DNA from 3 places in the Alkalihalobacillus pseudalcaliphilus genome. Region 1 is predicted to be linked to each of the others. Evidence: predicted binding sites of a transcription regulator. Region 1 holds the regulator's gene; each other region holds the start of a gene.

Region 1 (4,993 bases):
ATGATGAATCGGTAAAAAAAGCTACCTAGATATAGCAAGTGTCACAACTTGTTCAACATTTCACAATTTTTTGTTTGACTTGAATTGGTTCATCCTCGGGCTTTCTCCTTTTTTTTCCGCCCGCAACCCCGAGATTCGCCGTTTACTCGGGCTTTCTCCCTCTTTTTCCGCTCCCAACCCCGAGATTCGCCGTTTATTCGGGCTTTCTCTCTCTTTTTTGCCCGCAACCCCTAGATTCAACGTTTGCTCGGGCTTTCTCTCTCTTTTTCCGCTCTCAACCCCGAGATTCCGCTTTTACTCGGGCTTTCTCTCTCTTTTTTTGCCCGCAACCCCGAGATTCCGCTTTTCCTCGGGCTTTCTCTCTCTTTTTTTGCCCGCAACACCGAGATTCGCCGTTTGCTCGGGCTTTCTCTCTCTTTTTCCGCTCCCAACCCCGTGATTCCACGTTTACTCGGGCTTCCTCTCTCTTTTTCAGACCGCAACCCCGTGATTCCACGTTTGCCCGGGCTTCCTCTCTCTTTTTCTGCTCGCAACCCCGCGATTCAGCGTTTGCTCGGGCTTCCCCTCTCTTTTTCCAGTCGTAACCCCGCGATTCCACGTTTACTCGGGCTTCCTCTCTCTTTTTCAGACCGCAACCCCGTGATTCCACGTTTGCCCGGGCTTTCTCCCTCTTTTTCCGCTCCCAACCCCGAGATTCCGCTTTTACTCGGGCTTTCTCTCCCTTTTTCCGCCCACAACCCCGAGATTCAACGTTTGCTCGGGCTTTCGACGCGTCGGACTGGTTGGGGTTGATAAGTTCCCTCAAGGAGTTCTTTCCGAATGGTAGGCCAATGGAGAGCGTTATGTGCTCGTAGGTTTTGTACAGGCATTTCGTCGACTCCATGGCTCCCCTTATTCTTTTCCACTCGTTTCAGAGCGTACATGAGATTACCCCGTCTTAGGACTGATTTCAACATTTGATTTGGCCTCCCACGTGAGTAACGTTCCTTCTTGTGCCACCTTGATTTTCCGCCCTCTTCAAAGTCCCCCGAGGATTCACCTCTTCTTCCTTTTAAGTAGGTTCTTATTTTCTGCTTCATCAAATAAGGTGAACGCCAAGGTGTTCCTCTTCTTAAATGGTTCAGTACTTCCCTTGTAGCTTAAGCAACAAGGTACTATGACCTCTGCTGACGCCTGTTGTTCAGCATACCCGTTTCGAGTACGGTTACCTTATATGTAAGGCGTACCAACAGGTTCTCCCTGGGTAAGAGTACAGACTTTCCTTCCATGTCCCTACCTCATTTACTACGTGATCCCTTCGGCAGTATGGACTTTGTCTTGTCATGCAGACTCATCCAACATCACCTAGCCTTGTATGAGGTTCGTGTTCCTCGGCGCAGAAGTTTGCCGCTGGCTTCCTTCAGGTAATCAAGTCACCTTGCCTTGAGCTACTGTTACTACTTCCTGCACAGTTCGGGACTTTCACCGTAGAGCCTGTACTCATGCCAGGGGGACACAACTGAAAAACCGCTCTAACGGAAAGAGCGGTTTAACCTGATTTATTGTGCTTCAGAACGATTTAATTCTTCTTCTTGAAGCTTTTGTGCTTTTAAGACTTTTCGATAAGCTATTCGTGAGAGCCAGATGCTAAATTCATAAAGTAATAGTAACGGAACAGTTACCATGAGATGGGACATTAAGTCTGGTGGTGTAATAAAACCAGCAATTACCAACAGAACAAAATACGCATATTTACGAAACTTCGTCAGGCCACTCGGATCTACTAATCCAAGTCTCGTCAGAAACATCACAACAACGGGCAGTTGAAATAAAAGTCCCATTGGAATCGTTATTTGAAATAAAAAGCTAAAATATTCATTAATCCCATACTGCTCTGTAATACCTAATCGCCCAGCCAGATTTCCCATAAATTGAATGATGAATGGGAAGAGAATAAAATAAGCAAAAGCCAGTCCGCCTAAAAATAAAAGAAAAGCAAACGGAATATAAGCCAATGTTACTTTCCGTTCATTTTCATGTAATCCAGGACTTACAAAAGCCCAAAGCTGATATAAAATAACGGGGAAAATCATCACAAATGCAATAATAGTAGCCATCGTCATAAATATCCGAAACGGATCGGTCAATTTAAAAGCATTCATTGGCAAATCCTGAGCCATGGGGGCATTCGTTAAGTAAGTAATTAATGGTGTCGCTAAAAAAAAGCCGATAATGAACGCAAGGGCAAAAAAGACGAATGCGATCACAATTCTACGTCTCAGCTCTACAATATGGTCCATTACCGACATACTCTGTGTATCCATTGTTAAACCCTTCCCATGTTAAGAGTCTTGGTTTGTCGCTTTTTTCTTACTTGTTGTATCATCATCGTCATCTGCTAATCCTTTTGTAGCCGCTTTGAACTCACGTAATGTGTTTCCAGCCGCTTTCCCTAATTCAGGTAATTTCTTCGGACCGAAGATAAGTAATGCAACAAGGGCAATAAGTATAATACTTCCTGCTGATAAAGGCATGCAGGATGCACCTCCTTGATTTTAGTTAAAAACTAAGTACAACCTTGTGAAACTCTCTCTATTATACTGGATAATGCTTTAAAAAATAAACAAGAGACTGCAATTCTACAGATAAGTCAATATGGTGAACTCTGACAGAATCTGGAACAGATAATCGTGCTGGAGTAAAGTTCAAAATTCCCTTTATTCCCGCTTCTACCAAGCGATCCGCGATGTTTTGAGCAGCGTGCACAGGTACAGTTAGAATCGCTACTGTTACCTCTTCAGGTAGCATTTTTTCTAATGTGTCAAAATGGTGAATAGTTACACCACCCATTTCCTGTCCAATTTTATCCTCCATGACATCAAAGGCCATTACAATTTGTGTATTATTATTTTTTGAGAAATTGTAATGCATAAAAGCCGTTCCTAAATTCCCGACTCCTACTAGAATAACCTTGGTTAATTCATCTTGATTTAATGTTTCTCTAAAAAAAGAGAGTAGATAACTTACATTATACCCATATCCCTTTTTTCCTAATGCACCAAAATAAGAAAAGTCTCTTCGAATCGTTGCTGAATCTACTTTTACAGCTTCACTTAACTCTGTTGATGAAACTCTTTGCTTTCCAGAGGCCTGCAGATTCTCAAGAAACCGATAATATAATGGTAATCGCTTGGCTGTCGCTTGAGGTATCTTCGTTTGATCAGACTTCATAAACAGCCCTCCCTTTTCTCTAACAACCTATCCATTTATAGTGTGAAACATCCTTATTGTACAACATTTTCCCTCAGATGTAACCACCTAAAGGATACAGTTAATAAGTTGTTGATTCCCTTTATTTAAGCTACACTATTAAATAGAAACATGAAACGACACGATTCTACTCATACCATTTTTTCTGGGAAGGGATAACTATGATTATTTTACAATGTGTTCAAATTTCCAAGTCATTTGGTGCTGATCCAATTTTAACAAATATAAAGCTCGAAGTAAAAACCGGTGAACGGATTGCTTTAGTCGGTCGGAATGGGGCAGGTAAATCAACACTTCTGAAAATCATTGCTCGGCAACTTTCTTATGATAGTGGTGACATAATTAAACCAAAAGAAGTAGAGCTTGGCTATTTAGCACAAGATACTGGTTTAGAGTCTGATCTATCAATTTGGGATGAGATGTTAACAGTTTTTGCACCACTTATTCAAATGGAGAAAAAGCTCAGGCAACTTGAGCAAGATATGTCGAACCCGGATCTTCAAGCAGACGAGATGAATTATGCAAAAACGCTCAGTGAATACGATGCCTTGCAAGTAGACTTCAAAGATCGAGGCGGCTACCAATATGAAGCTGATATTCGTAGCGTTCTCTCTGGTCTAAACTTCGCTGGCTTTCATTACGAGACAAAAATCTCTCAACTAAGTGGTGGACAAAAGACCCGCCTTGCCCTTGGAAAACTTCTATTAACAAAACCCGATTTATTAATACTCGATGAGCCAACGAACCATTTGGACATTGAGACGTTAACATGGCTTGAACAATACCTTTCCAACTATAAAGGTGCCATCCTCATTGTCTCACATGATCGTTACTTTTTAGATCAAGTCGTCGACCAAGTCGTTGAGATTTCCCGGACACAATCGACTAAGTTCGTCGGTAACTATAGTAGCTATCTCGATGAAAAAGCGAAACGATACGAACTCGAACTCAAGCAATTTGAGAAGCAGCAAGAAAGAATTGCCGAACTAGAAGACTTTGTGCAACGTAATATCGCTCGAGCATCTACAACCAAAAGAGCTCAAAGTAGGCGTAAGCAGCTAGAGCGAATGGATCGTCTTGAGCGACCGAGTGGCTCTGAGAAATCAGCGAACTTTTCATTTACGATTGATAAGCAAACAGGCAACGACGTCCTCCTTATCCGTGATTTAGAAGTAGCTTATGAAGATAAGACCATTTTTTCAAACCTTTGTTTAGATATTAATCGTGGGGAAAGTGTTGCGATCGTTGGACCAAATGGAGCTGGTAAATCAACACTTCTTAAAGCGATCACGAACCAACTTGATTTTGAAAAAGGAACCATTAAGCTCGGAAGCAATGTGAAGCTCGGTTACTATGACCAGGAACAAGCGAAGCTGCACTCTACTAAACAAGTGCTTCATGAATTATGGGATGACTATTCGTTAATGCCAGAGAAAGAGATACGTACCGTTTTAGGTAACTTCCTTTTTAGTGGAGACGATGTATTAAAGCCTGTCTCAAGCTTAAGTGGTGGCGAAAAAGCTCGGTTAGCTTTAGCTAAATTGATGTTACAAAAAGCGAATGTGCTCATTCTTGATGAGCCAACAAACCATTTAGATTTAGATGCAAAAGAAATGCTCGAAGCAGCCTTAATGGATTACCCTGGCACCATTATTTTCGTCTCACATGACCGTTATTTCTTAAATCGTATGGCAACAAGAATTACAGAGTTGAATCAAGGGACCATCACTGATTATATTGGTGA
Region 2 (4,993 bases), on a different contig from region 1:
CATCAGGCTGAATTACCCAATATGAAATTAGAAGATCTTGTTCAAGAAAGAGGAGCCAATCTTTCTGGGGGAGAAAAGCAAAGATTGGCGCTGGCACGGTTGTTCCTAAAAAAGGCAGGGTTATGGTTATTAGATGAACCGACATCCTCCATGGACGCTATTACCGAACAAAAGATCTTAGATCGAGTGATGCAGGAGGCTGAAGAAGCGACACTTATTATTGTCAGTCATCGCTTAACCGGTCTTGAGCAAATGGACCAAATCATCGTCATGGATCATGGTGAAGTGGTGGAAATCGGTAGCTATGATGAACTCATGAACCGAAATGGATACTTTAAAGAGATGAAAGCAATTGAACGTGACGTTGTCTGAGCGGATATATGAGATCGGGTGTTATAAAAAGAAGGAAAGAGCACATTCAAGGAGGAAACCTGTGGTCGAAGGTGTCATAAAAAGAACCCCTCTAGTAGTTGCCAAGAGACCATTGAAATGAGTAAAAATGGATAGTCATATCAGGTGCTCAATGCAACAAAAAACTCTCCTCTTATCATAAAAGAGGAGAGTTTTATTCTTTTAATTTTTATCCTTTGCGGCTACAAAAAAGGATGCACCAATGGCGGCTATGAGTATTAGAAATGGGGCAACGAAGATTAGAAAATCATTCAACATATTGACTCACTCCCTTTTTCCTTTTACATATTGATTATCAAACAAGAACAATCTTAGAAGTAAATAAATGGATGGAATTAATAACATCATACCTAAGACAAAAGCAATAATTAAGGCTGTAGCCATCGCTTCGTTTGTAAAGCCATCATGAATCGTTAAATATGGATACAACAAGTACGGGTAATGTGAGATTCCGTATCCAAAAAAGGCGAAGGCAAATTGACCGATTAAGAGCCACAAGGAAACCCCGTAATTTTTCTTTTTCCAAAGGAGATAGACTGTACCTAACCACATTAAGAATGAGATACCAAACATCCACCATAAGTTAACAATCTGATTAAAATGCACTTCATTATGGAAGCGTAATTCAATGATAATACCGGATGCAGCAACAATTAATGGAACGGCCCATATAAGAGCATATTTACGCATCAAGGCGGTTGCACCTTCATCACCTGTTTTGTTCGCATACCATGTTAAAAATACGGCTGAAATATATAAAACAGCGATGATACTAAGGACAACGATAGACCATGTTAACGGGCTTAAAAATAACCCAAGGTAATCTAATGAAGGCTGCCCATTATCGACGGAAACAAATCCGCCTGCAGCTATCGTTAAGACGATGGATAATGAAGCCGGTATGAGAATACCTGATGCCCCATACATGAAAGCATAGCCTCGGTGACCTTGCGTACCATAAGATTCAAAGGCATAATAGGAACCACGTATCGCTAGCAAAATCAAGGCAATACTACCGGGTACTAAGAGTATGGTTCCGAAATAAAAGGCTGTTTCTGGAAAGAAACCAACGATTCCTACGAAGAAAAAGACGAAGAATACATTAGTCACTTCCCAAACGGGTGATAAATATCTTTTTATTACTTTAGATACGATATGTTGTTTTCCTGTTAATAAACTATACGCGTTAAAAAATCCGGCCCCGTAATCGACGGAAGCAATGATGACATACCCGAATAAAAAGAGCCATAGGACCGAGATTCCGATAATTTCTAGACTCATGTTCGATCACTACCTGACATTTCGTTTAAATCCTTTTCAGGGGGGTTATCTTTAAACATTTTTCTTAAAACAACAACCGTTCCAACCCCTAATATAAAGTAGAGGATAGCAAATAAGATAAACATTAACCCCACATGGTCACTTGTAGTAGCTGCTTCATCAATCGTCATAATTCCACGTAAAATCCAAGGTTGTCGACCGACTTCTGCTAACCACCAACCGGCTTGGATCGCCAAGAACGATAAAGGTCCACCAAGAACAATTAACCAACGATACCATCTTTGATGAACAAATGTCCATCCTCGCAACTGGGCTACCCAATAAATAAACGAAAGACCGAGCATAAACATTCCGATTGTTATCATCGTATCAAAGAAGTAATGGATAACCAGAGGTGGCTGTAGTTCCTCAGGGAATTCCTCGAGGCCAATCACTTCAGCGGATGGATTACCATGGGCAAGTATACTTAAAGCAGATGGGATTTCAATCGCATATTTTGGTTCGTTATTTTCATCAAGAATACCCCATAGGATTAATGGTGCATTTTCTTCTGTTTCAAAATGCCATTCAGCAGCAGCTAACTTTTCTGGTTGATATTCGGCTAAATATTTTCCAGAAAAATCTCCAATGATGGCGGATGCTAAGGCGAATACAAAACCAATTTTCATTAATAGGTTTAATGATTTTTTGTGATACGTATTATTGGCACCTTGAAGTAGTCTGAATGCAGCAATAGCGGCTAAAACAAAAGCGACCGTCATATAACCAGTTGCTAAAACATGGGCAACCTTTGTCGGCATCGATACTGTGAACATAGCGGCGATTGGATTGATATTCACCAGTTCACCATTGACTAAATCAAAACCACCCGGTGAATTCATAAATGAGTTAACTACGGTAATAAAGTAGGCGGACATTGCTCCGCCAATTGCCACGGGTATTAAGAGTAATAAGTGCTTTTTCGGGTTTGTAAACCGGTCCCATGTATATAAGTAAATACCTAAAAATATCGCTTCGAAAAAGAAAGCGAACACTTCCATAAATAACGGTAAGGCAATGATATGACCAGCCAATTCCATAAAGCTTGGCCATAATAAGGCAAGCTGGAGCCCAATAGCTGTACCAGTCACGACTCCAACAGCTACGGTCACAACAAAGCCTTTCGCCCAGCGTCGTGCCATCAGTAAGTAGTGGGGATCATTTTTTCTGATTCCAACCCATTGAAAAATCATAATCATTAGTGGGAGGCCGACACCAATTGTGGCATAAAATATATGAAAAGAAAGCGTAAGTAAGGTTAACATCCGACTCATAAAGACGGGATCGTCGAATAACATAAGGGAACCTCCTTTAATATATAAAATAGTGATAAATGGCTGTGTGCTCGGGGGTTAGATCCTCTCTAATTACTACCCGAACTGGTTTAGTTAAAAACGTTCAATCTATCTGTGGGTAAGTATACAATGCAGGTTTTGAATTTAGAAATCTTCGTTTAAGATCTCTTTCATCTGTTATATCATTTTTTTGTTTCGGTTAGTTTGTGAAAATGTTAACAAACTATGAATTCATTGTGGTGTTTGCAAAAATGTCATGATTTAGGAAGATTGTGTTTGAAAAATGTTCAAGTTTGTAAGGTAGGCTTTATATGAAAGTTACTTATGGGCGATAGATTGTGCCGTAAAGTTAGCTCGTCATCCATCTCGCGATCAATGACCTTAGTAGGACTTGCGCCCTTTTTGTTCAGCCGACTCCTAATGGTGAACGAGTTGTAAACGTGCCAACAGTTTGAACATTCGCCACTACTTTCATCTTTGTTGGTGGCGAAGTGAATGGGGCTTCGCCATGTGGGTTTTATTATGAAAGTTTGTGGTAATGCTCATTAAAAAGTTGACTTCTAGGTTTTTGTTTTTGGACCTTATTTTGAAAATCGAAATGACCTCACAGACGAATGAATTCGTCCTAAGGTTCATTTCGATTTTCAAAAATTCGCGCCAATGCATGAAGTAGCCAAGCGAGCTTGGCTAACGGTCCAAAAACACTTGGATGTTAAATGCTAATCCTGATTGAGTGAAAGACACTCTCTTTTGTTGTTGGTGGTGGCTGTTTGTCTAGTGCGCTGAATCTTTTTGGTAGACTCTTACGCTCTCCTTACAAAAAAGCGGTGCTACGGAAAAAATTGCCCAGTAAGCCAGCGGACGAAAACATGCGGAGACCCCATGGGACGTAGTGGCAGGACCGAAATCCACTAATGAAGCTAGTTAGTTCAGCACCACGTGATTGTCGGGGATCGTGATTTTCGGTAGCGGTGATTAACGCTCCGCACATGAGGTTAGATAACTTTTACAAAATACAATGCATGAAAAGTGAACTAGTTGAGTGTAATGGGTCATACGGTTATAAAAATCTGTTGGTACTTAGTTGTAAACTAAACTAGTATATGTTCTTTTATAGGAGAATATTCATACGTTTCGTTATTATGTAGGTTGGGGATAAGAAAAATGAAACTTTTTGTCGTTTTTGATCGTATAATTTATATATATAGTCGGAGGTGGTTGATATGAGAATGAGAAGATCGCACGATGATCGAATTTTACTCGGTGTTTGTGGAGGGCTTGCCGAATATTTTGACGTTTCACCTTTTCTAGTTCGTTTGTTATTTATCATTTTACCGATTTCATTTATCGCTTATTTAATTATGGGGATTTTATTGCCAGATTAAAACCGATGGAGCTTCCAAACCGTCAAAGGTTAGAAGGAGGCGTTAAACATCGAACGTTCGCGGTTAGTTTTCCTAGCAGTTGTTATTTACTTGGTCATAGTGGTTGCTTTTGTATCTCCGCCTTACATTCAAGAGTTCACAGCTAAGTATAAAATGAACCAGTATTATCATGCACTGATAGATCAGAATTATGAGAAGGCACAACGGAATTTATATTATTTTTATAGTACTGATGAGTCTTGGATTAATGAACCAAACTTAATGGAAAAAGAAAAATTAGCATTTTTCCTAGAAAAAACGAAATATTTAGAAGAAAAAGATTATCGAGTGATCGATTATCAATTCAAAAAGCTAGAATGGGAGGACGGTGCCCATTTCTTTCTTTTTGTTAATGTTCAAGTTGAAGTAGAGCAAGAGGTTTTTACTTGGAAGGATGTATTTTTCATTAAAGAAGGTAAATTAATTGTAACAAGTGACGATCCGTATATTTATTATCGGAATAGTGATATTGAGGAATGAGAGGAGTTGTGTAATGGCCTTTATTGATGAAAACTTATACCCTCCTATTAAGATATTTGAGTG
Region 3 (4,993 bases), on a different contig from region 1:
GACTCCTGTATTTAAGGCTACGACTTCCCATAAATATGACACAATTAATTATTATGAAATTGATCCTCACTTTGGGACAAAAGAGGATTTAAAGGAGTTAGTTGAAAAAGCTCATCAATTAGATATGAAAGTAATGCTTGATGCGGTCTTTAATCATATAGGTGATAAGTCTCCACAATTTCAGGATGTTCTTGAAAATGGAAAGGAATCCAAGTATTTTGATTGGTTTATGTTTGAAGAAACGGAAGGGGCGATTGACGATTGGAGTTATCGTAACTTTGTGCCTGCAATGCCAAAGTTGAATACGGCGAATCCGGAAGTCATTGACTATTTATTAGATATAAGTCGTTATTGGATTGAAGAAACAAATATTGACGGCTGGCGTCTTGATGTCGCTAATGAGGTTGACCATGAATTTTGGCGACTTTTTCGCAAGGCTGTAAAAGAGGTCAAAGAGGATCTATATATCTGTGGAGAGATTTGGCATGATAGTCAAGCATGGTTATACGGCGATCAATTTGACGGGGTGATGAATTATCCATTATCTCAACCGATTCAAGACTGGATTGCTACGGGACGTATTAATGGTAACCAGTTCCAAAATGACTTTGTTCATGCTCTGTTACGTTATTCAGAGCCGGTTAACCAAGGGATGTTTACGTTATTAGATAGTCATGATACGCCTCGAATTACCCATATTGCTAAGGGTGACAAACGAAAAGTAGATATGTGTTTAGCTTTACTTATGTCTGTGCCAGGTGCGATTTCTATATATTATGGAACAGAGATCTATTTAGAGGGCGGTGCTGACCCAGATAATAGACGTTGTATGCCTTGGGATGAAGATGTAACTTTTTCAAACATAGCCAAGATCAATCATTTACGTTCAGATTATGAAGTATTTGGATCAGGAGGCAAGTTTGAATTTCTCCTCGTTGATGCGAACACGGTCATTTATAAAAAAACAAATAAACAAAACGGCTTATATTTTATCTTCCATACAAAGGGAGAAGCCGTCATTGAATGGCCAGAAGAAATGAAAGGAAAGTCATTTAAGAATCTGGTATCTGAAGAAAAGATGGAAGCCGGAGATACCGTCACATTAAATGAATTCACCTACTACATTTTGGAACCTAGGGGTTGAGAGCGAAAATAAGAGGAAGAAAGCCCGAGCAAACGTAGGATGAACAAACGAAGTCTAATTAAAAAATTCCCCCAAATGGCTTTAATAAGCTTTTTGGGGGAATTTATTTTTAGCTTTCACTGCACGAACATAGTCGATATACCATTCTGGTTTCGGTAATGAAATGACGATATCTTCTGTTAACCATTCAATCCGACCATCTTTATCAAGTTCTACCAGTAGTTCTAATAGCTCATCCTTTGAACGTTTTGTTCGAAGGCAAAGAGTCGGGAGTGTAGGAAGTATGCCTGCTTCACACATTCCTTCAATTACAGTAAACATTAAATCTTTTTCACTCACTGGCACAACCTCCCTACATATTTTTTATCGTTTCTGTTTATTATTATTAGGTAAAAAGAAGGGGAAATCCTTTTAAATTTCTGGAAAATAGTTCATCAAAATATGACAAAAGTTTTAGTTGTTTCAAAAAGGACTAGAAGAATATTATCTAAAACTATAGCACAGTTTTTCGTTTTGATAAATACAGATGTCTATAACAAAATAAAGGGAAAGTCTGAATAGAATATTATGAAAGTTCAATGAAATGTCATTTTTTCTCTTTATATCAGTTATTGTGAGAACATTCACAATAACTTCAAACTTTTAATGAGCCGCTCCCTTATTATGGTAGTACAATAAAAGTATAAAGCTGTTATATATTCAGAGGAAGAACTGTAGTTGTTTTTTTATTCTATTTGAAGGAGGAAAAACAGATGAAGCATTGGAAAACTTTTAAAGGTGAAGGTTGGAAAAAGGAAATCGATGTAAGAGGGTTTATCTTGGATAATGTAACACCATATGATGGGGATGAGGCATTTCTTGAACGGGCAACCGCAGCAACGGATGAGCTTTGGCAGCAAGTATGTGATTTAACGACTGCGGAAAGATTACGTGGCGGTGTATACGACCTTGAGACGGAAACGGTTTCTTCTATTATTTCGCACGGTCCTGGTTACTTAAACAAAAACCTCGAGAAAATTGTTGGTGTCCAAACCGATCAACCATTTAAACGAGGACTTATGCCGTATGGTGGGATTAGGATGGCTCAGTCGGCAGCAGAAGCGTATGGATATCGAGTTAGCGATGAAGTGGTTGAAACTTTTACAAAGTATCGTAAGACCCATAACCAAGGTGTATTTGACGCTTATACAGATGAGATGAAATTAGCTCGAAAAGCAGGAATTATTACAGGCTTACCGGATGCGTATGGTCGCGGGAGAATTATTGGCGATTATCGACGTGTTGCCTTATATGGAGTTGACTTTTTAATAAAGAAAAAAGTTCAGGATAAACAATCACTAAGTAAAAAAATGTCCGAAGATCATATTCGCTTGAGAGAAGAATTATCGGAGCAAATTCTCTCTTTAAAAGAATTAAAAGAACTTGGAAAAGCTTATGGATTTGATTTATCTCAGCCAGCGGCTAATTCATTTGAAGCCTTTCAATGGTTATATCTAGCTTATTTAGCAGCGATTAAGGAACAAAATGGAGCAGCGATGAGCCTCGGGCGTGTATCGAGCTTTTTAGATATTTATATTGAAAGAGATTTAAATAATGAGACCATTACTGAAGAAGAAGTTCAGGAACTGGTTGACCATTTTGTTATGAAACTTAGATTAGTGAAGTTTGCACGAACACCTGATTATAATGAGCTTTTCAGTGGTGATCCTACGTGGGTAACCGAATCCATTGGAGGTACTTCTGTACATGGGCAACATTTAGTAACAAAAAACTCCTTTCGATTTTTACACACTTTGGATAATTTAGGACCAGCACCGGAACCTAATTTAACCGTGTTATGGTCCTTGCAATTGCCTGAATCTTTTAAAAAATATTGTGCGAAAATGTCAATGAAAACAAGTGCCATACAATATGAAAATGATGATTTGATGCGCCCAGAGTGGGGAGATGACTATGGTATTGCTTGTTGTGTATCGGCAATGAGAATTGGCAAGCAAATGCAGTTTTTTGGAGCAAGAGCAAACATGGCGAAAACATTGCTTTATGCGATTAACGGTGGCATGGATGAGCAATTACATGTGCAAGTAGCTCCACGTTATGAACCTATTCGCTCAGATATTTTGGATTATGAGGAAGTGATGCAAAAATTTGACCGAATGATGGATTGGTTAGCGGAGCTGTATATTGAATCATTAAACATCATTCATTACATGCACGATAAATACAGTTATGAACGAATTGAAATGGCCTTACATGATACGGAGATTCTAAGAACGATGGCAACTGGTATAGCGGGGTTAAGTGTTGTGGCCGATTCATTAAGCGCTATTAAGTATTCAAGAGTACATGCGATTCGAAATCAGGCTGGTTTAGCGATTGATTATTATGTAGAAGGCGATTATCCGAAGTATGGAAATAATGACGATAGAGTCGATGTGATTGCTGTTGAGGTAGTAAAGAAATTTATGAAGAAGTTAAAGCAGCACCAAACCTACCGTCAATCTCAGACGACAACTTCGGTATTGACGATTACTTCAAATGTTGTTTACGGTCAGAAAACAGGTAATACACCTGATGGTAGAAGAGAGGGTGAACCATTTGCACCAGGGGCCAATCCTATGCATGGTAGAGATCATTCTGGAGCACTTGCTTCATTAAGTTCAGTCGCCAAAATACCATATGAGTATGCATTAGACGGTGTATCCAATACGTTTTCTATTGTTCCAAAAGCATTAGGAAAAGACGAGGAAGCTAAGGTGAATAATTTAGTAGCCATTTTGGACGGGTATATTTTAAAGGCTGGACACCATTTGAATATCAACGTTTTTAATCAAGAGCAGCTCGTAGATGCTATGAATCATCCGGAAAGATATCCACAATTAACGATTCGAGTGTCAGGCTATGCGGTTAACTTCATTAAGTTGACAAAAGAGCAGCAAATGGACGTGATTAATCGAACTTTTCATGGTTCACTAAGTGAGTTAGCTCACTAACAAAATCGTAAGCTTTATAAGGAGGCGTTTTGTATGAAAGGCAATATTCATTCAATCGAAACTTTTGGAGCCGTAGATGGTCCAGGTATCAGGTATGTGATTTTTACACAAGGGTGTCTTCTTCGATGTCAGTATTGTCATAATGCTGACACGTGGGAAATAGGTAGGGGCAGAGAGATATCGGTTGATGAAATCATGGACGATCTACTTGATTATTTGCCTTTCTTGCAAGCTTCAAAAGGTGGAATCACCGTTAGTGGTGGTGAACCACTTTTGCAGGTTCCTTTTCTAATCGAGCTTTTTAAAAAATGTAAGGAACAAGGGATTCACACTACTCTTGATTCATCAGGGGGATGCTTTATTGAGGCTAAATCTTTTCTAGAAAAAGTAGATGAATTAATGGAATATACCGATCTTGTCTTGTTGGACCTTAAACACATTGACAATGAAAAGCACCAGCAACTAACAGGCAGACCGAACCGAGCACCACTTGCCTTTGCTAAGTATTTAGATGAAAAGCGAATTCCAGTTTGGGTTCGACATGTGCTTGTACCTACGATTAATGATGACACTCCTTCATTGGAAAGGTTAGCCTCTTTTATTCAAAGCTTACGTAATGTTGAGAAAGTTGAAGTACTGCCCTATCACCGAATGGGCATCTATAAATGGGAAGCTCTCGGCTTAAGTTATCCATTAACAGGGGTTGAAACACCAACCGAAGATCAAGTAGCTCGAGCAGAGAGAATTCTAGGTGTGGAGTGGTATGAAGTAAACGGATCGACTAGAGTATAATCATTTTATATGAAAAAAGGAGCGAAGGGGCATGATTGGTCCTTCGCTTTTTTCTGAGTGAATT

What was found. The regulator Rex, encoded in region 1, represses fermentation and respiration genes when NADH is low (regulators of the CRP and FNR family bind a similar motif). The targets are predictions, from matches to a motif close to TTGTGAAATATTTCACAA.
Region 2: the regulator Rex is predicted to act here: its motif matches at 3,231-3,248, upstream of PQ479_RS04995 (cytochrome ubiquinol oxidase subunit I).
Region 3: the regulator Rex is predicted to act here: its motif matches at 1,756-1,773, upstream of pflB (formate C-acetyltransferase).

What each region holds. Positions count from the first base shown of each region.
Region 1 is NZ_JAQQWS010000012.1:36,161-41,153, reverse strand. Features, by position in the region: gene PQ479_RS18305 (hypothetical protein) at 244-792, shown strand; partial or broken gene PQ479_RS18300 (group II intron reverse transcriptase/maturase) at 759-956, opposite strand; gene tatC (twin-arginine translocase subunit TatC) at 1,539-2,303, opposite strand; gene PQ479_RS18290 (twin-arginine translocase TatA/TatE family subunit) at 2,322-2,513, opposite strand; gene PQ479_RS18285 (redox-sensing transcriptional repressor Rex) at 2,575-3,210, opposite strand; gene PQ479_RS18280 (ABC transporter ATP-binding protein) at 3,411-4,993, shown strand, end outside.
Region 2 is NZ_JAQQWS010000001.1:1,007,479-1,012,471, reverse strand. Features, by position in the region: gene cydC (thiol reductant ABC exporter subunit CydC) at 1-372, shown strand, start outside; gene cydS (cytochrome bd oxidase small subunit CydS family protein) at 574-669, opposite strand; gene PQ479_RS05000 (cytochrome d ubiquinol oxidase subunit II) at 676-1,692, opposite strand; gene PQ479_RS04995 (cytochrome ubiquinol oxidase subunit I) at 1,689-3,029, opposite strand; gene PQ479_RS04990 (PspC domain-containing protein) at 4,250-4,411, shown strand; gene PQ479_RS04985 (hypothetical protein) at 4,502-4,930, shown strand; gene PQ479_RS04980 (HD domain-containing protein) at 4,944-4,993, shown strand, end outside.
Region 3 is NZ_JAQQWS010000010.1:85,558-90,550, forward strand. Features, by position in the region: gene PQ479_RS17290 (glycoside hydrolase family 13 protein) at 1-1,144, shown strand, start outside; gene PQ479_RS17295 (hypothetical protein) at 1,226-1,483, opposite strand; gene pflB (formate C-acetyltransferase) at 1,897-4,137, shown strand; gene pflA (pyruvate formate-lyase-activating protein) at 4,171-4,929, shown strand.